2 regions of the Curtobacterium sp. MR_MD2014 genome follow, and region 1 is predicted to be linked to the other one. Evidence: predicted binding sites of a transcription regulator. Region 1 holds the regulator's gene; the other holds the start of a gene.
The links. The regulator HrcA, encoded in region 1, represses chaperone genes, less so after heat shock. The targets are predictions, from matches to a motif close to TTNGCACTCGNNNNNNNCGAGTGCNAA.

Region 1 (14,273 bases):
GCGGCGACGAGGCTGCGGCACAACGAGAAGCACCTCGCGCCACGGATCTCCGTGGCGCGAGGTGCTTCCGGTTGTTCTCGAGCGAGTCGCGCCGCGGCCGACCAGGCGCTGCCGCAGCGGTGCCGCCGCCGCCACGAGCGCGCCGTCGCCGCGGCCGACCAGGCGCTGCCGCCGCGCTGCCGCCACGAGCGCGGCGCCGCTGCCGCCGCGGCGCCACGAGCGCGCCGCGCCGCGCCGCGCCGCCACGCCCCGCCCGGACACGCCCCGCAACGACGAGAGCCCCGCACCATCGGTGCGGGGCTCTCGTGCAGGTGTCAGACGCTCAGAGCGCGGAGACCTTCTTGGCGATGGCCGACTTGCGGTTCGCCGCCTGGTTCTTGTGGATGACGCCCTTGCTCACGGCCTTGTCGAGCTTCTTCGCCGCGAGGGCCAGGGCCGCGACGGCCTTGTCCTTGTCGCCGGCGACGACGGCCTCGTTCGTGTGGCGGATGACCGTCTTGAGCTCCGAGCGGTAGGCCTTGTTGCGCTCCTGGGCCTTGAGGTTGGTCTTGATGCGCTTCATCTGCGACTTGATGTTCGCCATGCGTGTTGCTCCTTGTTCGTCTGCTACGGGTGGTCGCGACGTCGGGTAGAGGGGCCCTCTGTCGCATCGCGTTCCACCCGTGGGCGGGGAACGCGGAAGCCAGCCACCAACCCTACCAGCAGACCCACGGACCGCCAAAGCCCCGACGCGCCGCGCTCCGTCGCAGGGCCGCACGGTGGAAACGCCCCCGCAACACGGACGGGCTACCGTGACGAGGTGCCATCCCTCGCTCCACGCATCGACTCCGTCCCCGCCTCCGGCATCCGTCGCGTCTACGAGCAGGCGGCCCTGCTGCGAGCCGACGACACCGACGTCGCGATGCTCGTGATCGGTGAGCCCGACGTCCCGGTCGCGCCGCACATCGGCGAGGCCGCGCGCCGCGCGTGGACCGAGGACCGCACGGACTACACGCCGAACGGCGGCATCGCACCGCTCCGCGCGGCGATCCGCGACAAGCTCCGTCGCGAGAACCGCATCGAGGTCGACGTCGAGCAGGTCTGGACGACGATCGGCGCGACCCAGGCACTGTTCCAGGCGATGACCCTCGTGCTGAGCCCCGGGGACGAGGTCCTGGTGCCCGACCCCGGCTACACGACCTTCACGATGAACGCGCACATCATCGGTGCCACCCCCGTGCCGTACCGGCTCGAGCCGCAGCACGACTTCGAACCCGACCTCGCGGCACTCGAGGCGAGCGTCACCGAGCACACCCGTGCGATCGTGGTGAACTCGCCGTCGAACCCGCTCGGCTCGGTGTTCGGCGAGGACACCCTGCGCGCGCTGCTGGCCCTGGCGAAGCGGCACGACCTGTGGGTGATCAGCGACGAGGTCTACGAGTACTTCACCCACGGCACGCGTCACGTGAGCATCGCGGCCCTCGACGACGACGACCGGGTCTTCACCGCCTTCTCGTTGAGCAAGACGTACGCGATGACCGGTGTCCGGGTCGGCTACCTGGTGACGCCGAAGGGCATGGGGCCCACGATGCGCACGACGCAGGAGGCGATGATCAGCTGCGTCGCGGAACCGGACCAGTGGGCCGCGCTGGCGGCGATCGTGGGCGACCACCAGGCGGTGCAGGACGCACGCGAGCACTACCGTGCGAACCTCGCCGTCGCGAAGGAGGTCCTCGACGCAGCGGGCATCCGCTACCTCGACCCGCGCGGCGCCTTCTACCTGTGGATCGACGTCTCGCACGCGTCGCAGGGCGACGTCGCCGAGTGGGCGCTGGCGTTCCTGCACCGCGAGCACGTCGCGGTCGCCCCGGGCAGCGCCTTCGGTCGGTCCGGTGAGGGGTGGATCCGGGTCTGCCTGGCGGCGACCGTCGACGACCTCCGTCGCGGCCTGGGAGCGCTGCCGGCGCCCGCCAGCGTGACCGTCTGACGGACGGGAGGCCCGTGACGGGCACGACCACGCGCCTCCGGTCCGTCCTGCACACCGTCCAGGGCCCCGGCGCGCCTCCACAGGTCGGCCTGCGGTGCGCGCTGCCCGTGTGCAACCGTGGGACAATCGTTCGACCGCACCGACCCCCTGAGGAACCGTGAGCCCACAAGCATCCGCGCCGCTCGAGCCCGCCGCGACCCCGGCCGAGGCGATCCGCAACTTCTGCATCATCGCGCACATCGACCACGGCAAGTCCACGCTGGCCGACCGCATGCTGCAGATCACCGGCATCGTCGAGGAGCGGGCGATGCGTGCGCAGTACCTCGACCGCATGGACATCGAGCGCGAGCGCGGCATCACGATCAAGTCGCAGGCCGTCCGCATGCCGTGGGAGCTCGACGGACAGACCTTCGCCCTGAACATGATCGACACCCCCGGGCACGTCGACTTCTCGTACGAGGTCTCGCGCTCGCTCGCGGCGTGCGAGGGCGCGATCCTGCTCGTCGACGCGGCGCAGGGCATCGAGGCCCAGACGCTCGCCAACCTGTACCTGGCGCTCGAGAACGACCTCGAGATCATCCCGGTCCTCAACAAGATCGACCTGCCGGCGGCCGACCCCGACAAGTACGCCGCCGAGCTCGCGCAGCTCATCGGTGGCAAGCCGGAGGACGTCCTCCGCGTCTCGGGCAAGACCGGTGTCGGTGTCGCCGAGCTCCTCGACCGCGTGGTCCGGACCGTGCCGGCGCCGGTCGGCGACGTCGAGGCGGCCCCCCGCGCGATGATCTTCGACTCGGTCTACGACAGCTACCGCGGCGTGGTGACGTACGTCCGGATGATCGACGGCACGATCCACCCGCGCGAGAAGGTCCAGATGATGTCGACCCGGTCGACGCACGAGATCCTCGAGATCGGTGTGTCGTCGCCCGAGCCGAAGCCGACGAAGGGACTGTCGGTCGGCGAGGTCGGCTACCTGATCACCGGTGTGAAGGACGTCCGGCAGTCGAAGGTCGGTGACACGGTCACGACGGCGCAGAAGCCGGCGACCGAGGCACTGCCCGGGTACACGGACCCGAAGCCGATGGTGTTCTCGGGGCTGTACCCGATCGACGGTTCCGACTACCCGGACCTGCGCGAGGCGCTCGACAAGCTCAAGCTGTCGGACGCGGCCCTCGTGTACGAGCCCGAGACCTCGGTGGCGCTCGGCTTCGGCTTCCGCTGCGGCTTCCTCGGCCTGCTGCACCTCGAGATCATCACCGAGCGCCTGTCGCGGGAGTTCGGCCTCGACCTCATCACGACGGCCCCGAGCGTGATCTACGAGGTCACGAACGAGGACACGACCGTGACCGAGGTCACGAACCCCTCCGAGTTCCCGGGCGGTCGCATCGTCGAGGTCCGCGAGCCGATGGTCCGCGCGGCGATCCTCGCGCCGAAGGACTACGTCGGCGCGATCATGGAGCTCTGCCAGTCGCGGCGCGGGTCCCTGCTCGGCATGGAGTACCTGGGCGAGGACCGCGTCGAGATCCGGTACGAGATGCCCCTCGGCGAGATCGTGTTCGACTTCTTCGACCAGCTGAAGAGCAAGACGCAGGGCTACGCCTCGCTCGACTACGAGCCGACCGGCGACCAGGCCGCCGACCTCGTCAAGGTCGACATCCTGCTGCAGGGCGAGCAGGTCGACGCGTTCAGTGCGATCGTGCACCGCGACAAGGCGTACGCGTACGGCACGCTGATGACCGAGCGTCTCCGCAAGCTCATCCCGCGGCAGCAGTTCGAAGTGCCGATCCAGGCCGCGATCGGTGCGCGGATCATCGCCCGCGAGAGCATCCGTGCGATGCGCAAGGACGTCCTGGCGAAGTGCTACGGCGGTGACATCACCCGCAAGCGCAAGCTCCTCGAGAAGCAGAAGGAGGGCAAGAAGCGCATGAAGATGGTGGGTCGCGTCGAGGTCCCGCAGGAAGCCTTCATCGCAGCGCTCTCGGGCGATGTCGAAGAGAAGAAGAAGTAGCCGCTGCGAGCACGAGCAGCACGACGGAGCCCCGCCACGAGCGGGGCTCCGTCGTTCCCGGACCCGCTCGTCCCGGTGCGGTAAGCGGACGAGATCGGGGCGCAGTCCGCCGGGGGTTCGGGGGCGGCCGGCCTGGTCCTCCGCGGATGCGGTGGGTGGACCGGGCAGTCTGCCCGCACTCTGGGGGACCGGGCAGGTCACCCGATCTGTACGGTCGCATCTGTACCGAGGGCGACTGAAGACCCCTCAGTTCAGGGTGGACCCGGCCGCCCGGACCGTGCGTGCTCCTGCGCCACGGCGCTCGAGGACCCGGGGTGCACACGGAGGTGCGAACCACGATGTCCCGTCACGCAACGACCGTCCCCCGCGCACGGCGCCGACGGTCCGAACTCGTCCTGGTCGCCGCCGGCGTCGCTGCTGCGGTGGTGCTCGCCATGAGCTTCAGCGGCACGCTGTCGGTCTTCACGCAGGCCTTCCTGCACGGCACCAACACGGTCGCGACCTCGACCATCCAGATCGTGGAGACGACGGCGGACGGTTCGCCGGGTGCGTGCACGACCGCGGCCGACGGCACGGCGAGCTGCACCGACCCGGACCTCTACGGCGGCCAGTCCCTGCGACCAGGGGGCCGGTCGGAACCCCAGACGATCTTCTTCGAGAACACCGGGACGGCGACGCCCACCGGCTTCCGGCTGACCGGCGGACCGTGCGCGACCACGCCCGAGAGCGGGTCGGACCTGTGCCGCCAGCTCGTCGTGAAGATGACCTGGCGCGGCGCCGACGTGCTGCCCGCGTCCACGACGCCCGCGTACCTCGCGGCGAACGCGATCACGCTGCCCTACCCACCCGCCGCAGGCGAGCGCTACCCGCTGGCCGTGCAAGTCTCGCTCCCGGACGGGGCGACCGCGCCGACGTCGGGTGTGACCCTCTCACAGGCCCTCACGTTCACGTTCTCGGCCTGACGGTGCCGTCGTGGGAAGGCACTCGACGATCGTCCCGCGGGCTTCGGTGCGCACGGGCTGGCTCCTCACGGCGGCGGGACTCGTCGCCTCGGTCGCCCTCGCACTGACGGCGACCGGCACGACGTCGGCGTACACGGCGTCGATCTCGAACACCACGAACACCGCCAACACCGTCTCGATCGAGATGACGCAGGGCCCTGACGCCTCGACCGTGGCGTGCAGGAGCACCGCCACGGCCACCACGACCTGCTCGACCGACCTCTACGCGGGCAAGGACCTCCGGCCGGGGGACACGACGCGCGGCACCTCCACGGTGATCAGGAACACCGGAGGGGTCGCCGCGTCCGCCTTCTCGCTCACCCCCGGCACCTGCATCGGCACCGTCTCGACGTCGAACAGCATCTGCTCCTGGTTGCGCGTCACCGTGACGTGGACGACGCCGACGGGGACCACGACCGTGGTCTCGGGGGAGAGCGCCGCGGCGGTCGGCGGGCGGATCTTCCCCGTCAGCCCGGCGCCTGCGGCCGGTCAGGGCGGTACCGCCGTCGTGTCGGTCGCCCTCGACCCGGCGGCTCCGAACGACTCGCAGGCGCAGAGCATGAGCCAGTCGCTCGTGTGGACGTTCACCGCATGACGGTGGCGGAGACCGGGGACGCGATCGGCGTCCCCGCGACTGGTCGCCGGCGTGCTCCCGGCCGCGCGGTGCGGGTGCGGCTCGTCGCCACCGCCGCCGTCGTCCTGCTCGTGCTGCTCGGTGTCGGGGCCTCGACGGCCGCGGGCGTCCGGACGTTCGACGTCCGGACGCCGTCGATGGGCCGCACGGCACCCGTCGGCTCGCTCGTCGTCACCCTGCCGCCCGGACCGGACCGGCTGGCCGTCGGCGACGTCATCACCTTCGTCCCACCGGTCGCCGAGGGCGGGGGGACGGCGCCTCGACTGCCCTACACGCACCGCATCAGCGCGGTGGAGGACGGCGCGTTCACCACCAAGGGCGACGCGAACGGTGCTGCCGACGGCTGGACCGTCAGCCCCGCTGACGTGGTCGGCAGGGTCGTCGCAGTCCTGCCCGGTGCGGGGTGGGCGCTCCGCATGCTGCCGTGGTCCGTCGGCGGGGTCGGTCTCGTCTGGCTCCTGACCGGGCTCCTCGGCGCGGGCGCTCCGCGGACCGCCGCTCGCCTGCTCGGCTCGGCCGCGGTGCTGGCCGGCGTGGTGACGGTCTTCCGACCGTTCGCCGCCCTCGTCGTGACCGGCGTCGACCCGGGGACGCGGCCGGTGGCACACGTGGTCTCGACCGGTCTGCTGCCGATCCGGGTGGTCGGACCGTCCGGTGCGTCCGACCGGCTCGTCAGCGGTGCCGTCGGTCAGGTGCCCCTGCCTCCGGGGTCGGACGGCGCGGTCGCGCTCGCCGCTCGACTCGACCTCTCCCCGCTCGGTTGGGCGGTGCTCGCCCTGCTCTGCGCCGCACCCCTCGTCGTCGGGGCCCTCCTGGCCCGGTCGCAGAGCCTCCGTGTCCCCGATCCCGGGCACACGGAGGACCCTGCGACGGATCTCCCGGCGGTGTCGTCGTGAGTGCCAGGACGGCGGGCGTGCTCACCGGGGCGCTCGTCGTGGCGCTCACCGTGGCGACCGGTGTCACCACGACGGCCGATCCCACCCTCGCCGCGTACACGGCGGCGTCGTCGAACCGGAGCACCGCGAGCACGGTCGGTGACTACGCCCTGACGGGCCTGCCGTTCCGTGACTCCTTCGCCGGAGGGCAGGGGGCGTGGAGGACCTACGGCGGCTCCTGGACGACCCGGACGCAGTTCGGCTACGGCACGTTCACCGAGACGGCAGGCTCCTCCGACGGGCCCAAGGCCGTCACGGGTGACCCGTCGTGGACGGACTACACGATGCAGGCGGACGTCCAGGTGAACAGCGGGACGAACGCAGGGCTCCTGGTCCGCGTCACGGATCCCGCTCCGGGTGCCGATGCGTTCACGGGGTACTCGATCGGTCTGGACCGGACGGACAACACGCTGTCGATCAGCCGGACGAAGCACGGTGCGACGACCCGACTGGCGTCCGCGACGATCCCCGGCAGGCTCGCGAACGGACAGTTCTACCACGTGGTCGTGCAGGCCGCCGGGTGCGGCATCACCGCCTGGTCGACCACCGTCGGCGCGAACGACTGGACGCGGGCGAGCGTCTCGGAGTCGTCGGCCGACTGCCTGACGTCGGGCGCGATCGGGCTGCGCGGCAACGGCAGCGCAGCCGGCTACCGCTTCGTGACGGCCACAGCGGGTGCCCTCGCACCCTCGCTCGCGGCGGACCCGTACAACTCGACCCTCGCCACGGGCCGGTTCGAGGACGGAGCGCCCGCGCGGGTGTTCGGGGGCACGTGGGCGATCGACCAGCAGGAGGAACGGATCCGCAGCACGGCCTACGCGAACACCGGGGACAAGCAGGTCCTGAACCGGGTCTGGGGCGACATGACCCTGACGGGCGACGTGCGCCTGATGCGCACCCCGAGGTCGGGCAGCGACGCGGGTCTCGTCGTCCGGGTGAACGACCCGTCCACGGGGATCGACTCGATGCGCGCCTACTCCGTCGGCATCACCGCGACCGGGATGACCATCGGCGAGCACCGGTCGCCCGGGTTCGTCGGGTCGTTCGTGTCCTTCGGTCGGACGGTGCAGGCCGAGGAGTGGTGGCACCTCACCGTCGAGGCGGTCGGCTGCACGATCACGGCCACCGCGTCACCGGCCGACGGCGGGACACCCGTCCAGGGTCGCGTGTCCTTCGGTGCCTGCTCGTCGACGAGCGGCGCGGTCGGGATCCGCGAGCAGGGCACCGAGGCCGAGTGGCGGAACCTCGCCGTCACGCCACGCTGACACAGGTCGGGCCGAGCGGCCCCGGTACGATGGCTCCATGAGTTCCCGCGGCAGCTACCGGACCGCCCTGACCTACGGTGCCGTCGGTGCCACGCAGGCGGCGGACCTCATGACCTACCCGCCGGAGGGCTTCACCCCGGCGGAGTCGCGGGCGCGCATCGGCCACGGCGACGCCCGGTTCGAGACCGCGGTGACGCAGGCGTTGACCTGGCAGATCCAGGAGCGCAGCGGCATCCGGGTGCAGGTCGAGGACCATCCCGACGACGACGAGGTCCGCTACAACCCGGTGACGTTCGACGAGCACGGTGTCCCGATCGCACCGGCCTCGATCGGCACGCCCCGGGTGGAGAAGTTCGCCGCCGACGGCACCCCGCTGCTGACGGCGGGCACCACGGCGACGCTCGAGATGCACGCGTTCGGGCAGACCGTGCACGCGCCGGTCCGCGTCGTGTCGATCATCGACGAGACCGACCGCAAGGGCTTCGCCTACGGCACGCTCGAGGGGCACCCGCTGTCCGGCGAGGAGTCCTTCGTGGTCGAGCGCACGAGCGACGGTTCGGTGTGGCTGCAGGTCCGCCAGTTCTCGCAGCCGTCGAGCCGGAAGTGGGCGTTCGTGGCGCCGCTGCTCCGTCGACAGCAGCGGGTCATGGCAGCGAAGTACCTCAGCGCACTGCGCGGCGACTGACCGGTCGACACGAGGCGTCCGACCGCGTGCTCGGTACGGCGCACCGACCGACCGCCACCGCCGCCGCCGCTCAGCGCAGCGGCGGCAGCGCGGCGATCGCCTCCTCGAGCAGTCGGGCGTCCTGCACGCAGTCCCGCGCGACGCACACCGCGCTCGTCCCACGCAGGGCGTCGACCTCGTAGACCCCGGTCGCGACCGCGACGAACGGGATCCCCACCGCGTCGGCCGCCTCGCCGTCCCGCGGGGTGTCGCCGACGATGACGGCTCGCTCCCCGGACAGGGCGGCGGCGGCGCGTGCGGTGACGCCGGTGCGCTCGACTTCCGCGTCCCCGAAGTACGAGTGCTCCCAGTCGAAGGCGCCGAGGTCGAAGCCCGCCCCGCCCAGCTTCACGCGGGCCCGGTGCTCGGAGTTGCCGGTCAGCAGGCCGTTCCGCCAGCCGAGTCCGGCGAACCGGCGGACGAGCGCGGCGGCTCCGGGGGCGGGGGAGCGGCGTTCGCCCCGGCCGTAGCGCTCGTCGGTCAGGTCGCGCAGGTGCCGGCTGACCGTGGGGATGAGCGCGTCGTCGAGGTCGTGTGCCCGGACGTGGTCCGCGATGAGCCCGGCGTCGGTCCGGCCGTGCTGGTGTCCGACCTTCAGCACGAGGTCGCGGCCGACCGCGCGCTCGACGGCCAGGTGGTACAGGTTGCCGGGCGACGCCGCGTTCAGCACGAGGGTGCCGTCGATGTCCCACAGCACCGTGGTGGGGACGGTGTGGTGCTCCATGGCTCCATCATGGCCGAGAATGGAGTCCATGCCGAGTGCGCTCCCGATCGCCGATCCCGCTCCCGCGGACGGCCTGCTCACCCCTGGCCCCGGCGCCGGCGACGTCCCCTTCGGCGTCTACGTCCACGTGCCGTTCTGCCGGGTGCGGTGCGGCTACTGCGACTTCAACACCTACACGGCGTCCGAGCTGCGCGGGGTGCGCCGTGACGACTACGCCGGCCACGCGGTGCAGGAGATCCGGTGGGCGGCCGAGGTCCTCGACCGCTCCGGGGTGCCGCGACGCCCGGTCTCGACGGTGTTCTTCGGCGGTGGCACGCCGACGATGCTGCCGGCGGACGACCTGGTGATGATCCTCCGGGCGATCGACGACACGTGGGGCATCCTGCCGGGGGCGGAGGTCACCACCGAGGCGAACCCGGACTCCGTGGACGCGGACGCGATCGCGACCCTGCAGCGCGGCGGGTTCACCCGGATGAGCTACGGCATGCAGTCGGCCGTCCCGCACGTCCTCGCGACGCTCGACCGGACCCACGACCCCGAGCGGGTTCCGGTCGTGGTGGACCTCGCGAAGCAGCAGGGCCTCGACGTCAGCCTCGACCTCATCTACTCGACCCCGGGGGAGTCGCTCGACGACTGGCGCACCTCGCTCGAGGCCGCGCTGGCCTGCGCGCCCGACCACGTGTCGGCGTACTCGCTCATCGTCGAGGACGGCACGGCGATGGGGCGCATGGTGGCCCGCGGCGACCTGCCGGCCCCGGACGACGACCTCGCCGCCGACATGTACGAGCTCGCCGACCGGACCCTCGCCGACGCCGGGTACTCCTGGTACGAGGTCTCGAACTGGGCGCGCACCGACGAGGCCGGTGGTCCGGAGCGCCACGCGAGCCGACACAACCTGTCCTACTGGAAGGGCCACGACTGGTGGGGCGTCGGCCCGGGTGCGCACTCCGCGGTCGCCGGCACCCGCTGGTGGAACGTGAAGCACCCGGCCGCGTACGCGAACCGGGTGCTGGCAGGCGAGTCGCCCGCGGCGGGGCGCGAGACGCTCGACGCCGACACCCGGTACGTCGAACGGGTGCTGCTCGCCGCGCGCGTCCGCGGCGAGCTCACCACCGCGGAGCTCGGCCGGGAGGCACGTGGCCGGGTCGCCGGTCTCATCGCGCGTGGCCTCGTGGACGGCACGGCCGCGGTGCGGGGACGCATCGAGCTCACCCTGCAGGGCCGGCTGCTCGCGGACGCTGTCGTCCGCGAGCTGCTCGACTGACGCGCCGGCGGTCGCTCGCGCGCTACTGCTTGATGAACTCGATGGTGAGCGGGTAGCGGTAGAAGTCACCGCGGTTCGCCGCGAGGGCGGCCATGATCGCGAAGACGATCACGATCACGTACAGGATCGGCAGCAGCACGAGTCCGATGACGACGAACGCCAACAGGCTGCACACGAACCCGGCGATCGCCATCGTGATGTGGAAGTTCAGTGCCTGACGGGTGTGCTCCTTCACGAACTGCCCGCGGTCGCGCAGCACCAGGTAGGCGATGATCGGCACGACCAGGCTGAAGAAGATGCCGCCGACGTGCGTCAGCGTCGCCCAGAGTCGCTGGTCCTCCGGCGACATCGGCTGGGGCGGCGTGAAGCCGGCCGGGTACTGCGGTCCCTGCGGGTTCTGGGGTCCGCCCTGCTGCTGGCCGTAGCGGCCGTCCTGCGGGCCGCCCGGTTGCTGTCCGTAGCTCATGCCGTGAGCGTACCGGCGTGGGCCCCGGCGGTCCCGGTCGGTCGGCGGTCGGGCGTAGGATCAGCAGTCGACACGTCCGAGTGCCAGCATCGAACGGAAGGGGTCCGGATGGTCAGCGAACGCTCCCTCGAGGTCCTCAAGGCGATCGTGCGGGACTACGTCGCCTCGCGCGAGCCCGTCGGCTCGAAGACGATCGTCGAGCGCCACGCCTTCGGGGTCAGCGCCGCGACGATCCGCAACGACATGGCGCAGCTCGAGGACGAACAGCTGATCGTGGCGCCGCACACCTCGTCGGGGCGGGTGCCGACCGACAAGGGGTACCGACTCTTCGTCGACCACCTGGCCGCAGCCCGGCCGCTGTCGAGCGCGCAGCGCCACGCCATAGAGACCTTCCTCGGCACGCCGAACGACCTCGACGAGGTCCTCGGTCGCACGGTCCGCCTGCTCAGCCAGCTCACCAACCAGGTCGCGCTGGTGCAGTACCCGTCGATGGTGCGCGCACGCGTGCAGCACGTCGAGCTCGTCCGGCTCGGTGACACCCGCCTGATGGTCGTGCTCATCACCGACACCGCCCGGGTCGAGCAGCGCGTGGTCGAGACGGACGTCCCCCTCGACGAGGAGGCGCTCACCGAGCTCCGCACCGTCGTGAACGGGGCGAGCGTCGGGCTCCTGCTGCAGGACGTCCCGCGTGCCCTGCGCGAGGTGCCGCAGCAGCTCCGTCCGGACGCGCAGACCCTCGGCGGCGTCGTCGTCGCGACGCTCATCGAGCAGGTCGCGGCGAACCGGCAGGACCGCCTGGTCATGGCCGGCGCGGCGAACCTGGCGAAGAGCGAACGCGACTTCTCCGGCGGACTGTTCTCCGTGCTCGAGGCGATCGAGGAGCAGGTGACCCTGCTCCGCCTGTTCGGCGAGATGCAGGTGGACGACGTGGCCGTCGCCGCGAGCATCGGCGTCGAGAACGCCGAGTACGGCCTCGACGCGACGAGCATCGTCGCCGGTGGCTACCTCGCCGGCGGCGGAGCGGTCGCCCGACTCGGGGTCCTCGGCCCCACCCGCATGGACTACGGCACGAACATGGCCGCCGTCCGTGCGGTCGCACGGTACCTGTCCAAGCTGCTGGGCGAACATTGACCGGACCCTGCGCCCGACGCGCGGTGTCCAGCGGACCGGCTCCGCGCCTCCAGACCGGACCGCGGCGACCGCCGCGACCCACCGACCGAACCGAAACCGACTGAGGGAACCGTGGCAGACCACTACGACGTCCTCGGCGTCCAGCCGGACGCCTCCGATGCCGACATCAAGAAGGCCTACCGACGGCTGGCGCGCGAGCTCCACCCGGACGTCAACCCGAGCCCGGACGCGGCCGAGCGCTTCAAGGACGTGACGCACGCGTACGACGTGCTGAGCGACCCGGAGCAGCGCCGACGCTACGACGCCGGCCCGCAGGAGAGCCCCTTCGGCGGCGGTGCCGCCGGTGGCTTCAGCGACATCTTCGACGCCTTCTTCGGCGGGGGTGGCGGCGGCGGACGCGGCAACGGTCCGCGCAGCCGTGCCGAGCGCGGGCAGGACGCCCTGCTGCGCATCGAGGTCGACCTCGACGAGGTCGTCTTCGGCACCCACAAGGACGTCGAGGTCGACACGGCCGTCGTCTGCGACACGTGCCACGGCTCGTGCTGCGCGCCGGGGACCAGCCCCCGCACCTGCGACATCTGCGGTGGCTCCGGGCACATCCAGCGCCAGGTCCGCTCGCTCCTCGGCAACGTCGTGACCAGCGCGCCCTGCGGGACGTGCCGCGGCTACGGCACCGTCATCCCGAGTCCCTGCCCGACGTGCCAGGGCCAGGGGCGCGTCCGTGCCCGCCGGACCATCCCCGTCGACGTCCCCGCCGGCGTCGAGACCGGGCTGCGCCTGCAGATGCCGGGCCAGGGCGAGGTCGGACCCGCGGGCGGCCCGTCCGGCGACCTGTACCTCGAGGTCAAGGTGCGCCACCACGACGTCTACAGCCGCGACGGCGACGACCTGCTCGCGACGCTCGAGGTCCAGATGACCGATGCGATCCTCGGCGCGCACACGACGATCGACGGGCTCGACGGGCCGGTCGAGCTCGAGATCCGTCCGGGCGTGCAGAGCGCCGACGTCCTGGTCATCAAGGACCGCGGCGTGACGAAGCTGCGCGGCACCGGCCGGGGCGACCTCCGCGTCGGCGTGCAGGTCGTGACCCCGACCAAGCTCTCGCACAAGGAGCGTGGGCTCGTCGAGCAGCTCGCGAAGACGCACAAGGCACCGGGACCGCAGCTCGCACGCTTCCAGCAGGGCATGTTCGGCAAGCTCCGCGACCGCTTCTTCAACTTCTGATGGCATCGCTCTACCTCGTCGGTCCGGGGACCCTCGACGGCCTCGGCGCCGGTGACGCGGTGTCGCTCGACGGCGCGGAGGGCCGACACGCCGTCTCGGTCGCGCGGGTCCGCGTCGGCGAGACGCTGCGCCTCTCCGACGGCCGGGGCACGGTCGTCACGGGCGCGGTCGCGTCGACCGGCAAGGACACGCTGACCCTGACGGTCGCCGACGTCGACGTCGAGGCGGAACCGCGTCCGGCGCTGGTGCTCGTGCAGGCGCTCGCGAAGGGCGGGCGTGACGAGATGGCGGTGCAGGCAGCCACCGAGATCGGCGTCGACCGCATCGTCCCCTGGGCGGCAGCGCGCAGCGTGTCGCGGTGGGACGGCGCGAAGGTCGAGAAGGGACGCGCCCGGTGGGCGGCGATCGCGCAGGAGGCCGCGAAGCAGGCGGTCCGGTCGCGCGTCCCGACGGTGGACGCACCGGTGACGACGGCGCAGCTGGCCGCGGTCGGCCGGGAGGCGCGGCGTGCGCTGGTCGTGCTGGACCCGGTCGGCGCGGTGCGGCTCTCGGCGTGGGAGCCGCCGGCCGACGTCGACGAGATCGTCCTGGTCGTCGGACCCGAGGGCGGGATCGACGGTCCCGAGTTCGACCGGCTCGAGGCCGCCGGCGCCGTCCGCGTGCGGCTCGGGGACACCGTGCTCCGCACCTCGACCGCCGGACCGTCCGCCCTGGCCGTCCTGCAGACCATGCTCGGGCGCTGGTAGCGGCGTCGGAGGCGGGTCCTACGATGGTCTCCATGAGCAGCAGCGAGCCGAGCATCTTCTCGAGGATCGTCGCGCGCGAGGTCCCCGCGACCATCGTGGCCGAGGACGACCGGGTGATCGCGTTCGAGGACATCGCCCCGAAGGCACCCGTCCACGTGCTCGTGGTGCCCAAGACCGAGGAGTACCGC
Region 2 (14,273 bases), 1.4 Mb from region 1:
GACCCGGGCGCATGACGATCGTCGGGGTGTCGCTGAAGATGTACTTCTCGCACGCGCAGACGCTCTCGTGGGCGAGCGCGGTGGCGGACATCGCCCGGCGGCACCCCGCGGTCGCCGCCGGCGCGGTGGAGCTCTTCGTCGCGCCGACCTTCCCCGCGCTCGTCCCGGTGCGCGAGCTGCTCGCCGGGTCGGGCATCCGGCTCGCCGCGCAGGACCTGTCGGCGTCGGACGAGGGCGCGTCCACCGGCGAGGTGTCCGGCGCCGAGCTCCGCGAGATCGGCGTCGACCTCGTCGAGATCGGGCACGCCGAGCGGCGCTCCCGGTTCCACGAGACGGACGAGGTCGTCGCGCGCAAGGTGCACGCGGCCTTCCGGCACCACCTCGAACCGCTGGTGTGCGTCGGCGAAGCTGTCCGCGCCTCCCGTGCGGAGGCCGTGGCGGAGGTCACCGGGCAGCTCGACCGGGCGCTGGCGGTGGCCGCGGAGGCCGGGACGACCGGACGGGTCACCGTGGCGTACGAGCCCGTGTGGGCGATCGGCGCCGCCGAGCCGGCGCCGCACGAGCACGTCGTCGGGGTCCTCGAGGGGATCGAGCAGTCCCTGGCGGCCCGGCCGGCGTTCGCGGGGTCGCGGGTGGTCTACGGCGGCAGCGCCGGACCGGGGCTGCTCACCCGGGGACGCGGACGGATCGGCGGAGTGTTCCTCGGGCGCTTCGCGCACGAACCCGCGGCGGTCGGTGCGGTGCTCGACGAGGCGGCGGCCCTGGCCTCCTGACCGGGTCGCCGGTCACCCCTCCCGGGCGCCCGCCAGGCCGTGGTCGTGCGCGTAGACCACGAGCTGCACCCGGTCGCGGAGCTCGAGCTTGCCGAGGATGCTCGAGATCTGCGACTTGACGGTCGACTCGGTGACGAACTCCTTCGCCGCGATCTCGGCGTTCGAGAGCCCTCGGGACGCCCACCCGAAGACGATGCGCTCCCGGTCCGTCAGGGTCTGGAACGCCTCGGGCTGGGGAGCAGGGGCTCGGTCGACGTCGGCGCCGAACAGCTGCGACAGGTCGTTCGGGGCGATCACCGAGCTGCCCTCGTGCACGGCCCGCACCGCGGCGAACAGGAACGGCGGTGTCGTGTCCTTGAGCAGGAACCCGCTCGCACCGAGCCGGATCGCGGTGGCGGCAGCGGGGTCGAGGCCGAACGTCGTGAGCACCACCACGCGGGGGAGCGGCCCCGGGACGGCGCCGGAGAACAGCTGGCGCACCGTCTCGACGCCGTCCATCCCGGCCATGCGCATGTCGAGCAGGACGACGTCGGGCCGCAGCTCCCGGACGCGGTCGAGGGCCTCGGCGCCGTCCGAGGCCTCGCCCACCACCTGCATGTCGGGCTGCGCGTCGAGCACCACGCGCAGGCCCGCCCGGAAGAGCGCCTGGTCGTCGGTGAGCAGGATGCGGATCGGGTCGGTCATCGGGTCGTCCCCCCTCGGACGTCGAACGGGATGCGGGCGCGCGCGACGAACACGGCGTCCAGCACGGCGGCGTCGAACGACCCGCCGATCGTGGTCAGTCGGGTCTGCATGCCGGTCAGGCCCCGGCCGGAGCCACGGGTCGACGTGACCGTCGGCTGCTCGGCGGTCGCGGTCGGCTGTCCTGCGGTCGCGGTCGCGCGGACGGGGACGCCGCCGGTGGCCGCCGCGGCGAGTTCCTCGAGCCCGAGCCCGGGCCCGACCGGCAGCGCGTCCGACGGGACGGCGTTCTCCACCTCGAGCACGAGGTCGGCGGACCGCCAGGTCTCCCGGACCTCGACGGCACCGCCCGGTGCCCCGTGCCGGAGGGCGTTCGTGAGCATCTCCTGCAGGACCCGGCGGGCAGCCGTGCCGTGCACCGCGCCGAGCGGTCGGGCGACACCGCGCACGGCGTGCTCGACGTCCACCCCGGCGTCGCGGATGCCGCGGACGATCTCCTCGAAGGACGTCGGGTCGCTCGCGGTGTCCGACCCGTCGATGTGCCCGAGGACCTGTCGCACCTCGACCAGGGAGCTCCGGGCGGTGCTGGCGATGGTGGCGCTGACCTCGCGGATCCGCGCCTCGTCGTCGAGGAAGGGCACCGAGTCCGCCTGCGCGATGATGACCGCGAGCGAGTGGCCGACGACGTCGTGCACGTCGCGGGCGATGTCCGCACGGATGCGTTCCGCCTCGGCCTCGTCGACCGCGCGCGTGGCCACGGCCTCGGCACGGTTGGCCACGGCCTCCGCCCGGCTGGCGGCCGCCTCGGCGTCGGCACGCCGGACGGCCTCGGCGTTCTGTGACCGGATCGCCCGACCGGCGAGGCCCGCCGCCCAGAAGGAGAGCAGGACGAGTGCCGGGGCGGCCAGGACGAGGACGACCTGGTCACGCGGCCCGTTCAGCAGTAGTGCGTAGCGGTAACCGGTCGTGGAGAGGTACATCGACGCCGAAGCCCCGGCGACCACGGCGAGCAGACCGGCCAGCACGGCCTCGAACCGCGTCCCGACGACGGCGACGGTGCCGATGACGACGGCGATGGCGAGGTCGACCAACGACGGTCGCTCGCCGCCGGCCACCTGCACCGCGCCCAGGGCGACGGTCGCGGTCATCGCCGCGCTCGGCGAGAGGCGGCGGACGGCGATGGCGACGGTGGCGATCACGACGGCGAGGGGGCTGGCGTGCTCGAGCTCGACGTCGATCGGGGCGGCGGACACCAGCGCGGCGAGGCCCGCCCAGAGGAGGTCGACGACGACCGACCGGGTCCGCATCGGCCGGAGGAACGTGCGCCGGTCCGTCACGGCTCGATCATCGCACGACGCGGGCTCACGGCACGGGGGACATCGCGACGAGGGCCACCGCGGTGACGACGATGATCGCCGCGCAGGTGGCGAGGGTGGCGATCACGTGCTTGGTCGAGCTCTCCATGCCACCGAGCCTGTCGGTCGACCAGGTCGTCGGGCATCGTGCGGAGGGACGAACGGGGTCGTCCTGCAGGACGAACCCGTCAGATCGTCAGTTGTCCCAGCACGCGGTGCCCGATCGACACCGACTCCCCGCTGACGACCGAGCGCGGGGACGACAGGAACGCGACGAGGTCGGCGATCTGCTGCGGGCTGGACTCGCCACCGGCCCCGGGCTGCACCGTCCTGGCGGGCTCGTCCGTCACCGCACCGGGGTTCACCACGTTCACGGTGACCCCCGTGCCGACGGACTGGTCGGCCAGGTTCCCCGCGATGATGCTCGTCGCCGCGTTCCGGAGCGAGGTCGTGACGTTGCCGGACAGGTAGGCGTTCTGCCCGCTCACCACCACGACGCGGCCGAAGCCCGCCTCGCGCTGCACGGGCAGCACGGCGTTCGCGACCCGGAGGAAGCCCAGTGCCTTGCCGTCGATCGCCGCGGCGACCTGCTCGGGGTCCGACGCACGCTCCGGGTCGAGGGTCCCGGCCGCCGGCGCGGCGGTGACGACGAGGACGTCGATGCGTCCGTGCTGGTCGAGGACACGGGCGACCCCGGCGTCCACCGACTCCTGCGACGCGGTGTCCATCGCCACGGCGTCGTCCCCGTCGGCGTTCCGCGACGCGACGACGACCCGGGCGCCCTCGCGACGCAGGGTCTCGGCGACGACGGAGCCGATGTACCCCCGTCCGCCGACGACGAGGGCGACACGGCCGGTGAGTTCGAGGTCCATGCGCCACACGCTAGGCCGATCACCCGCGCTCGGACCGGGGGCAGCGGGACGTCGTCCGCGCGATCCGGCCAACGGACCCGCGCGATCCGTCCACCCCGAACGCCCGCCCAGTCATCCGAGCGGAGCGTCGGCCACGACGACGGACCCCGCCACGCCGCCGTGCACCACGACGACGTGACGACCATCGAGACAGGAGAACGAGTTGTACTTCCACAAGCAGGAGCTCCAGTTCAAGGCCACCCCCGACAAGCCCGACGCGGTGTACGCGCGCAAGCTGCAGGAGGTGCTCGGGGGTCAGTACGGCGAGATCTCCGTCGCCCTGCAGTACCAGTTCCAGGCGTGGAACATGCACATCCCGGGCAAGTACCGCGACATGGTGTTCGGCATCGGGGCCGAGGAGATGGGCCACGTCGAGATGCTCGCGACGATGATCGCGCAGCTGCTCGAGAAGAGCCCGCTCGGCATCACCGAGGACGCGCTGCAGGACGACCCGACCGTGGCCGCGATCGTCGGCGGGACCGACGTGCAGCACGCCATCGTCGCGGGTGCAGGCGCCCGTCCGGTCGACAGCAACGGCAACCCCTGGCAGGGTTCGTACATCACCGCGTCGGGCAACCTGCTCGCGGACTTCACGGCCAACGAGAACGCCGAGATGCAGGGCCGTGTCCAGGCTGCCCGGCTCTACCACATGACAGACGACCACGGCGTGCGGGACCTGCTCTCGTTCCTCATCGCCCGCGACACCATGCACCAGAACATGTGGGCGACCGCCGCGGCCGAGCTCCGCGAGCAGGGCGTCGAGGGCTTCCCGGTGCCGAGCAACTTCCCGCAGTCGAAGGAGCACACCGAGTCCAGCTACCAGTACCTCAACTTCTCGGACGGCAAGGAGGCCGGCGACGGCCCCTGGGCGAGCGGCCCGTCGTTCGACGGCAAGGGCGAGTACTCCTACCACGACGGCCCCACGTCGTCGGTGCCGATGCCGCCGCCCACGCACCCGGACGTGCGGTTCTACGGCACGACGGAGCTGCCGAACGTGGTCGAGAAGACCGCCGGGCTCGTGCAGGACAAGCTCAACAAGGAGTGACGGTCCGCCGGTCGCGCGGCCTCAGCACCCGACGCGACCGGGAGACGGACGGGAGGCGCGGTGCCAGCCGGTACCGCGCCTCCCGTCCGTCACGTGGTCACGCCGTCACGACTCCACGCCCACCGTCGCCAGCGCGGCGGTGTCGTCGTCGCGCGGTGCGCGCGGTGGCTCGAAGATGCCGGACCAGAGGCGCGTCGCGCTCCAGAGTGCGATGAGCGCGACCGTGCCGGCAACCGCGGCGAGCCAGGGGACGAGCGGGACCTGTGCCCACGCGCCGGGCGCGACCAGCCAGGTGAGGAAGTTCCCCGCCGTGCTGCCGGCCGCGCCGAGGAGCACGGCCACCCGACGGTCAAGGCTCGTCGCGACCAGCGCTCCCGTCACGACCGCGACGGCGAGGAAGGCGTTGATGATCGTCGTCACCGCACGCCCCCGGACTACTCGGTGGAACCGCTGCCGACCGCGAGCTGCTGCGCCCCGCCACCGGTGGTGACGTCGATCTTCCGGGGCTTCGCGGACTCCTTGACCGGGATCGTGACGCTCAGCACGCCGTTGTCGTAGGCGGCACTGATGCGCGCGGTGTCCAAGTGGTCGCCGAGCGTCAGCTGCCGGACGAACGTGCCCGGCTGGCGCTCGCGGGTCAGCCACTGCGAACCCTCGGGGGCACCGAGCGTGCGCTCGGCGCGGATGGTGAGCACCGAGCCGTCGACGTCCACGTCCACCGATCCGGGGTCGATGCCCGGCAGGTCGACGTCGAGGACGTAGTGGTCGCCGGTCCGGTACAGGTCCATCGGCATCGAGCGGGGAGCACCGGCGCCGGCACCGAGCAGGGAGCCGGCGAGTCGGTCGAGCTCGCGGAACGGGTCGAACTGCATCGTCATCGAGATCAACTCCTTCGTCCTTGTTGAGTCCCTTCGACTCAACTGCGTCATGTTCTAGCACTCTCCCCTCAGGAGTGCCAAGAGAACGCTCGGAGGGCGCTGGGAGCACCGGGTCGCCGACGATCAGTGGTCGCCGCGGTGCGCGATCTCGCGGTGGAGGTGCTCGAGTGCGGGGAGCGCTGCGGCCAGCGCGGCTCGGTCCTCGGGGGGCAGCCGGTCGAGCGCCTCGACGAGCACGGTGGTCGAGGCGTCGTCGTAGGCGGCGAGTCGTTCCTCGGCGAGGGGTGTCAGGCGGAGTTCGGTCCGGCGTCCGTCACCCGCTGCCAGTCGTCGCTCGAGGAGCCCGGCGGTCTCCATCGCCGACACGAGGTTGCTCACCGTCGAGCGAGCCAGTCCGAGCCGGCCGGCGAGGGCAGAGGGCGTGGTCGTGGTCCCCGTCAGGGCCCGCATCACCTCGACCTGGGCGTCGGGCAGGTCCGGCAGGTCGGCGACCTCACGCGACGTGCGGAGGAGGGCGCGTCGGAACGGGCCGATGCGGTCGCTCAGTCTGCGCGCGACCTGCGTCGTGCCGCCCGGTCCGTCCGTACCCTGCACACACGGCAACCTAGCAGCGAGGTTTGTTTGCAACAAAACCAGTTCGGGAGCAAACTCGACGCATGAGCACGCAGACCTCCGTCGAGCACCCCGAACCGCCCCAGGACCTCACCGGCATCGTCGGCCACCGGTTCGTCTACACGTACGCCAACGGCTGGCAGTACGAGATGTACGTCAAGAACGCGACGACCATCGACTACCGCATCCACACCGGCCACGTCGGCGGTCGCTGGGTGAAGGACCAGACCGTCGACCTCGTCGCCCTCGCCCCCGGCGTCTACAAGGTGTCCTGGAACGAGCCGACCGGCACCAGCGTCGTCGTCAACGTCGTCCCGGAGCAGCGCGTCCTGCACGGCACGATCTTCTTCCCGCGCTGGATCGAGCTCGACGGGCAGAAGACCGTGCTGTTCCAGAACGACCACCTGGACGACATGCAGCGCTTCCGCGACGAGGGTCCGACCTACCCGATCTACGTCGTGCCGGAGTTCGCGCACATCACGCTGTTCGAGCACGTCGGCGCGGACGACGAGACCGTGATCGACACCGCTCCCGGTGACCTGCCGGCCGGCTGGGCGGACCGGACGAACTGATGTCCGTCGTGCCGCTGCGGGGCGCCGATCCCCGCACCACCCCGACCACGCTCGACCACCACGGTCGGACGGTCCGCGGATGGCAGTGGGAGCCGCAGGACGGTGCGGCCGCGGATGCGCCCGTCGTGCTGCTCGTGCACGGCTTCAGCGACAGTGCGCTCGGCGGGCACCAGCTCTTCGTGCAGACCGCACGACACCTGGTCGCCCGAGGCGCGGTCGTCCGCAGTCACGACCGACTCGGACAGGGCGCCAGTGACGGGGAGTTCGCGGACATCACCATCCGTGACGAGGTGGAGCAGGTCGTCACGATGATCCGCGCCGCCGACCGTGGGCAGGGCGTGCACGTCGTCGCGCACAGCCTGGGGGCCGTCGAGTCGGCGCTCGCCGCGGCGCAGGAGCCCTCGCTCGTCCGGACGCTCACGCTGTGGTCGCCCGCCGGCGTCGTCGTGGACGACATCACGGAGCACGACGTGATCCAGGGGCAGCCGCTCGCCCCGGTGCGCGAGCACGGATGGTTCGACTTCGGCGGGATGCCCCTCGGTGGCGCGTTCATCGCCGACGTGCAGGACGACCTCGACGTGTACGGGCCGGTGTCGGGCTACGGCGGACCGGCCGACGTGGTGCACGGCAGCGAGGACGCGATCGTGCCGGTGTCGTACGGTCGCCGGTACGCCGACCTCCTGCCGGGTGCGCGACTCACGGTCGTCGACGGTGCGGACCACGGCTGGTCCTCGGTGCCCTTCCGCGAGCGGCTCCTGGCGCTGCTGGACGAGCGGCTCGGCCTGCGCTGACGCCACCGTCCCGCACGACGCAACGTCGGCGGCAACTCGCAGCGGTACAGCGCTGCGAGCGACCGCCGACGTTGCGTTCCGCGATCCGCGCCGGGCCAGGCCGGACGGAACCGGGTCGAACCTCGCGGGGGTCAGCTCACCTGACCGGAACGGGCTCCCGACCACAGGTCGACGTCGAGCACGCCGACCGAGTGCTCGTCGATGCGGCGCAGCTCGTCGTCCGTGAAGGACAGGTTGCCGAGCGCCGCGACGTTCTGCTCGAGCTGCTCGACGCGCGACGCCCCGATGACGAGCGAGGTCACCCGCTCGTCGCGCAGTGCCCACGCGAGTGCGAGCTGCGCGAGGCTCTGCCCGCGGTCGGACGCGATGTCGTTCAACGCCCGCAGGTGTCCGACGACCTCGTCCGTCAGGGACCCGGCGTCGAGGGACTTCCCGGCGGCGGCGCGCGAGTCCTCCGGCACGCCGTCGAGGTACCGCCCGGTGAGCAGGCCCTGCGCGAGCGCGGTGAAGCCGATGACGCCGAAGCCCAGGTCGCCCGCGGCGTCGAGCAGGCCCTCGTCCTCGATCCAGCGGTTGAGCATCGAGTACGAGGGCTGGTGGATGAGGAGCGGCGTGCCCAGGTCGCGGAGGATCTCGGCGGCCTGTCGGGAGCGCTCCGCGTCGTAGGACGAGATCCCGACGTAGAGCGCCTTGCCCTGCTGGACCGCGGTGTGGAGTGCGCCCATGGTCTCCTCGAGCGGGGTCGAGGCGTCGAGGCGGTGCGAGTAGAAGACGTCGACGTAGTCCAGGCCCATCCGCTCGAGCGACTGGTCGAGCGAGGCGAGCACGTACTTCCGCGAGCCGCCGCCCTGCCCGTACGGCCCGGGCCACATGTCCCAGCCCGCCTTCGTCGAGATCACCATCTCGTCGCGGTAGGGACGGAAGTCCTCGCGCATGAGCCGGCCGAAGTTCACCTCGGCGGCGCCGTAGGGCGGGCCGTAGTTGTTCGCGAGGTCGTGGTGCGTGATGCCGAGGTCGAACGCCCGACGGCTGATCGCCCGCTGCGTCTCGAAGGGCTTGTCGTCGCCGAAGTTGTGCCAGTAGCCCAGCGAGAGCAGTGGCAGGTCGAGGCCGGAGCGGCCGGTCCGGCGGTAGGGCATGGAGTCGTAGCGGTCGTCCGCGGCGATGTAGGACATGGGACCCATCCTGGCCCCGCCCCGTCGAGTGCCGCGCGAACCGTACAGAACGCGAAAGGTTCGTTGCACTGATCGTTCGCGTCGTGAAACAGTTCACTCGTCCGACCAGGACGGCAACGACGCAGGAAGGCGGGATCAGCCATGCACAGCACGTACTCCGGGATGCCGCGCACCACACGGATGTCCGCGACCCACACGCGGGTCGGCCTGACCGACCCCGCCGTGATCGACGCCTGGGTGTCCCGGCGCATCCAGGACCCGTCGCTCCTGTCGACGCGCAGCGAACCGTCGTACGCTGACTTCTTCACGGCGCCCACCGCGTAGCCACCCGCTCCGACCGGATCCGCCCGACAGAGAGACCCCACCAGCCGATGCCCCTGACCGTCGTCCGCCGTGAGCACGTCCACCTCTACGCCAGGGAGCCGCGGTCGAAGGCCGCGAAGGTCGCCGTCGACGCGCTCCTGCGTCTGCAGCACGTCGAGGAGCAGCAGCTCGAGCAGGCCCGCACCGAGAGCGGCCTGACGAAGAACGAGTTCCTGACGGTGCGGTACATGCTGCAGGCGCACCGGGACGGTCGGGCGATGGGCCCGAAGGACCTCGCCGTCATGCTCAACGTCTCGAACGCGTCGGTCACGAAGATCGTCGACGGGCTCGCGGCGAAGGGCGACATCGTCCGCGTCCCGCACCCCACCGACCGACGGGCGCAGGTGCTCGAGCCGACGGTGCAGGCCGCCGAGAAGATCGACTCGTCGTACGCCCGGTTCCACGAGGCCGTGGTCGGCGTGATGGACCACCTGTCGAGCGAGGACAACGAGGTGCTCGCGCGCTGCCTGTCGCAGATCACCGACGCCCTCGCGGTCGGGACCCCGACACCCGTCGACGAGTACACGGTCGACCCCGACGGCGCTGCGGAGCCGAACGACTCCTAGTGGCGACCGCAGGGTGGCGCGAAAACCTTCCAGCGGTAAGTTGGGGGGATGACGCACGAGGTCGACGACGACGGCGCGACCCCGCCCCGACGCGGCGGGTACCGCAAGGGCGCCGAACGCCGTGCGCAGATCCTCGACGAGATGATCCGCATGGTCGCGGCGCAGGGCGTCGACGCGTCGTCGCTCCGCTCGGTCGCCGACGCGCTCGGGATCACCCACGCGGCGCTCCGGCACTACTTCCCGAGCCGCGACGAACTGCTGCTCGCCGTCTACCGCGAGCACGAGGTGCGTGAGCAGGACGCCCCGGACCGCCTGCGGTCCGCGATCGGCGACATGCGCGAGAGCGCGTCGCGGAACCGCGCGGTCCCCGGGCTCGTGCAGCTCTACACGACGCTCGCGGCCGACGCCGTGCAGGAGGGGCACCCCGCCACGCGCGACTTCATGCGCGAGCGCTTCACCCGGCTCCGCGCCGACCTCGCCGAGCTGATCGCCGCGGACCAGGCCGCCGGACGGATCCGGGCCGACCTGGACCCGGTCGACCTGGCCAGCCTCGGCATCGCCGCGTCCGACGGCCTGCAGGTGCAGTGGCTGCTCGACCCGGAGGCGGTCGACGGCGAGCGGGTGCTCCGCCTGCTCGAGTCGATCATCCCCGCCGCGGACGACTGAGGCGGCTCCGCGCGGCCGGACCCGTCGCCGGTGCGCCACCAGCGACGGACGGGAGGCGCGTGGCGGTGCCGCCACGCGCCTCCCGTCCGTAGGTCGCCCCGTTCAGGACGCCGGCGCACCGTCCGCGATGTTCGCCGTGATCGCGTCGACGTACGCCGCGCGTTCCTCGCGGCTGTGGGGGCGACCCGGCACACCGGGCCGTTCCTCCCACGGGCGCGGGCCGGACTCGTGCCGGTACGCGACGCCGAGCGCGTCGAGCCGGGCGAGGTGGTGCGTCAACCGCTGCCGGAACTCCTCGACGTCGCGAGGGCGGGCGACGTCCGCCGACCAGAGCGCCTCGGACAGGGCGACCACGCGCGGGAACAGCTGGTAGTCGAGTCGGCCGACGGTGTCGACGTGCTCGGTCCACATGTTCGCCTGCCCGCCGATGACGTGTGCCCGCTCCGCCTCGGTGAGCTCCGCGGGCACCGGGTCGAAGGCGTACACGTCGTCGACGGTGAGCACGATCGACACCGGGATCGGCTCGTTCGGCAGGTCGCTCTGCCGGTAGTCGAGGTAGACCTGGTCGTCCGGTGTCGAGATGACGTCGTGCCCACGCCGTGCGGCGGTGATCGCACCCTGCAACCCGCGCCACGAGACGACGGTCGCCGACGGGGACAGCGTGCCGCCCTCGAGGATCTCGTCCCACCCGAACGCCCGGCGTCCGTGCGACTCGAGGTGCGCCGCGAGCTGTCCGACGATCCAGGCCTGCAGCTGCTCCTCGTCCGCGAGGCCGAGCTCCCGGATGCGCTCCTGGGTGCGGGGATCGTCCTCCCACTGGTCCTTCGGGCACTCGTCGCCGCCGAGGCCGATGTACTCGGAGGGGAAGAGCGCGACGACCTCGTCGAGCACGTCCGTGAAGAACCGCACCGTGCTGTCCTCGGCGTTCATCACGTCGTGCGCGATGCCCCACTCGGTCCACACGTCGAGCTGCCGCTCCGGGTGCACGCCGAGCTCCGGGTACGCGGCCAGCGCGGCGCGGACGTGTCCGGGGGTCTCGATCTCCGGCACGACCGTGACGAACCGGTCGGCCGCGTAGGCCACGATCTCGCGGATGTCGTCCTGGGTGTAGGAGCCGCCGTGCGGGCGTCCGTCCTTCCCCGCGACCCGGAGGGTGCCGTCCGCGTCCGGCACGTGTGCGCCGACCTGCGACTCGGTGCGCCACGACCCGACCTCGGTGAGCCGCGGGTACTTCGTGATCTCGATGCGCCAGCCCTGGTCCTCGGTCAGGTGGAAGTGCAGGCGGTTGAGCCGGTGCACGGCGAGCTGGTCGACGAGGCGCAGGACCTCCGCCTTCGTGCGGAAGTGCCGGGCGACGTCGAGCATCACGCCGCGCCAGGCGAAGGCCGGGGCGTCCTCGACGACCGTCACCGGGAGCGTCCATCCCTCGGTGCGCACCTGGCCGCGGCGGTACACGTCGGCGGGGAGCAGCTGGAGGAGTGCCTGGACGCCGTAGAAGACGCCGGCGGGGCCACCGCCGGTGACGACGACGCCCTCGGTGGTGACCTCCAGCCGGAAGGCCTCCGAGCGGTCACCGCCGGGGCCCTCCGGCAGGTCACTCGGATCGGCGGCGATCCGGAGGGCGACCAGGGGGACGTCGGTCGCGCCGGCGGCGCCGAACAGGGGGAGACGGGTGGAGGCGCGCAGGACCTGCTGCAGGTACTGCGCGACCGGCTCGGCCGCGGGGTCGGCGGTGACGCGGGTCCGCTCGTCGAGGGTGAACGAGCCGGCGCCGTCGACGCGGGAGCGGGGGCGGGGGATGAGCATGCGGTGCTGTCCTTCCGGGGTGGTCGGGGACGGATCGGGATGGTCAGAGGCGGAACGGGTTCGTGCGGGTGACGGCGAGCAGGTACCAGGCCGTCGCACCGGTGTGCAGGCTCGAGTGGTAGAGGTCGCCGAACCCGGTGTCGAGTCCGTCGGACGACGCCGAGACGATGCCCTTCCCGTCGCCGTTCGCCTGCGTGCGCTGCGCGAGCTGGACGCTGTCGAGGACCGAGGCGGACCGGGTGCGGTCCGTTCGCGTGCCCCGCGCCTCCAGGGCGAGCGCCAGCTGACCGGACCCCTCGAACCAGACCTTGCTGACGTCCGTGTCCGAGAAGGACGGGCCGGTGTACGGACCGTCGTGGGCGATGAGGTGGTCGAGCACCCAGGTGACCGATGCGGAGTACCGGCGATCGAGCGTGGCGAGGTACGCCCAGACCTGCACGTCCTCGGGGATCGGCGTGCGGTTGATCGTCGTGCCGTCCGGGTCGGTGCCGGTCCAGAGGTGCCCGTCGGTCCGGTCCTGCATCGCGCGGACGAAGGTCTCCGCCAGGGTCGCTCGTCGGGACCAGGTGCGGTCGCCGGTGAGCCGGGCGAGCTGGGTGAAGAACGCCGTCACGTCGATGTTGTGCTCGGTCGACTTGTAGGTGATCGGCTGGTCGTCGGCGTTCCGTCCGCCCGTGTACCCGGCGGGCTGCCGTACGTCGTCGCGGGCGTTCGTCTCGATCCAGGCGCCGAGCCGGAGCGCCCCGTCGAGGAACCGACGTTCCCGGGTGACCACGAACAGGCGGCAGAACGCCATGCCGACCCACGACTGGTTCCCCGTGTAGGCGGCGGGGGAACCGATGTCGATCGGACGCGGGGGCGTCGCGACGGGGAAGGTGTCGGGTTGGTACGAGGCCCGGGTCCGACCGTCGCCGATCGGGTCCGCAGCCTGCAGCGCCAGCAGGGTGTCCCCGAGCACCGTGGCCCGCTGGACGTCGCGGTGCCGGCCCCGGCCGAGCCAGGCCAGCACCATGAGGGCATCGTCGTAGGCGAACGACGACACGAACTCGGTGGGCAGCGACGCGAAGTACCCACCGAAGTAGCTGCGGGGGAGGCGGAGCTCCGTGCCGGAGCCGTACTCGTCCATGCGGAGGTCGAGGTACTCGTAGGCGAGGTCGCGGGAACGGCCGCGCGACACCGGACCGGCCGGGGGTCGAGCACCCCCGCGCGGTACGGCCGGCGGCGTCGCGGCGGCGATGCCCGGGGCGCCGAGCGTGACCGCGGCGGACGCGACGGTCGCCGCGGCGCCGAGCACGATCCCTCGGCGCGTCAGCGTGCCGCTCGCTCGGGGGCTGTCGTGGTCGGAGGGACGGGATGTTCCGGTCATGGCGTGCTCACTTCCGCTGCGTCGGGACGCGATCGGTGGGTTCGAGGCTTCGGTGGTGCGGGCGGCCGGTCGACCGCGGTCAGGCGGTCGAGACGGCTGGCTCGACCGCGGTCAGGCGGTCGAGACGGCCGGCGCGGGTGCGAGGAACGCGGCCCCGAGTGCGGCGAGCGGACGGTCGACGGGGGCGATGTGGACCCTGGACGACAGGTCGAGCGAGGCGGCGAAGGGGGACGTGCGCGCGGCGCCGTCGAAGCCGGCGCGCACGAGGGCGAGCAGGCGTTCGCCGAGGGTGGCGAGCCCACCGCCGACGACGACCGACTCGACGTCGGCCGTGACGACGAGGATGCGCACGGCCGATGCGAGGCCCGAGACGAAGCGGTCGCGGACGGCGACGGCAGCGGGATCACCCGCGTCGGCCGAGTCGAACAGGGCCGTCGCTGCGGAGCTGCCGTGGCCCGGCCACGCGACTGCCAGGGCGGACCCCGATGCGAGGGTCTCGAGGCAGCCGCGCTGACCGCACACGCAGGGCTGCCCGTCCGGCACGACCGGGATGTGCCCGACCTCGCCGGCGTTGCCCCGTGCTCCGCGCCACAGGCGCCGGTCGACGACGAGTCCGGCGGCGAGTCCCGTCCCGATGTTCAGGTACGCGTGCGGCCCGTCGAGCTGCATCGCCTGCGCGGCACCGAGCGCGGCGACGTTCACGTCGTTCTCGA

Region 2: the regulator HrcA is predicted to act here: its motif matches at 5,698-5,724, upstream of NI26_RS00190 (Hsp20/alpha crystallin family protein).

What each region holds. Positions count from the first base shown of each region.
Region 1 is NZ_CP009755.1:1,422,354-1,436,626, forward strand. Features, by position in the region: gene rpsT (30S ribosomal protein S20) at 323-583, opposite strand; gene NI26_RS06530 (pyridoxal phosphate-dependent aminotransferase) at 800-1,966, shown strand; gene lepA (translation elongation factor 4) at 2,124-3,971, shown strand; gene NI26_RS06540 (hypothetical protein) at 4,310-4,933, shown strand; gene NI26_RS06545 (hypothetical protein) at 4,944-5,567, shown strand; gene NI26_RS16825 (hypothetical protein) at 5,564-6,502, shown strand; gene NI26_RS06555 (family 16 glycoside hydrolase) at 6,499-7,806, shown strand; gene NI26_RS06560 (DUF1990 family protein) at 7,844-8,491, shown strand; gene NI26_RS06565 (HAD family hydrolase) at 8,562-9,254, opposite strand; gene hemW (radical SAM family heme chaperone HemW) at 9,283-10,518, shown strand; gene NI26_RS06575 (DUF4870 domain-containing protein) at 10,541-10,984, opposite strand; gene hrcA (heat-inducible transcriptional repressor HrcA) at 11,093-12,115, shown strand; gene dnaJ (molecular chaperone DnaJ) at 12,227-13,339, shown strand; gene NI26_RS06590 (16S rRNA (uracil(1498)-N(3))-methyltransferase) at 13,339-14,085, shown strand; gene NI26_RS06595 (histidine triad nucleotide-binding protein) at 14,118-14,273, shown strand, end outside.
Region 2 is NZ_CP009755.1:33,677-47,949, forward strand. Features, by position in the region: gene NI26_RS00155 (ribose-5-phosphate isomerase) at 1-15, shown strand, start outside; gene NI26_RS00160 (triose-phosphate isomerase family protein) at 12-773, shown strand; gene NI26_RS00165 (response regulator) at 786-1,457, opposite strand; gene NI26_RS00170 (sensor histidine kinase) at 1,454-2,791, opposite strand; gene NI26_RS00175 (SDR family oxidoreductase) at 2,998-3,681, opposite strand; gene NI26_RS00180 (manganese catalase family protein) at 3,884-4,765, shown strand; gene NI26_RS00185 (hypothetical protein) at 4,871-5,185, opposite strand; gene NI26_RS00190 (Hsp20/alpha crystallin family protein) at 5,200-5,643, opposite strand; gene NI26_RS00195 (MarR family winged helix-turn-helix transcriptional regulator) at 5,767-6,237, opposite strand; gene NI26_RS00200 (phenolic acid decarboxylase) at 6,300-6,827, shown strand; gene NI26_RS00205 (alpha/beta hydrolase) at 6,827-7,618, shown strand; gene mgrA (L-glyceraldehyde 3-phosphate reductase) at 7,750-8,793, opposite strand; gene NI26_RS00215 (hypothetical protein) at 8,935-9,117, shown strand; gene NI26_RS00220 (MarR family winged helix-turn-helix transcriptional regulator) at 9,165-9,722, shown strand; gene NI26_RS00225 (TetR/AcrR family transcriptional regulator) at 9,771-10,388, shown strand; gene NI26_RS00230 (beta-N-acetylhexosaminidase) at 10,491-12,194, opposite strand; gene NI26_RS00235 (hypothetical protein) at 12,238-13,560, opposite strand; gene NI26_RS00240 (ROK family protein) at 13,672-14,273, opposite strand, start outside.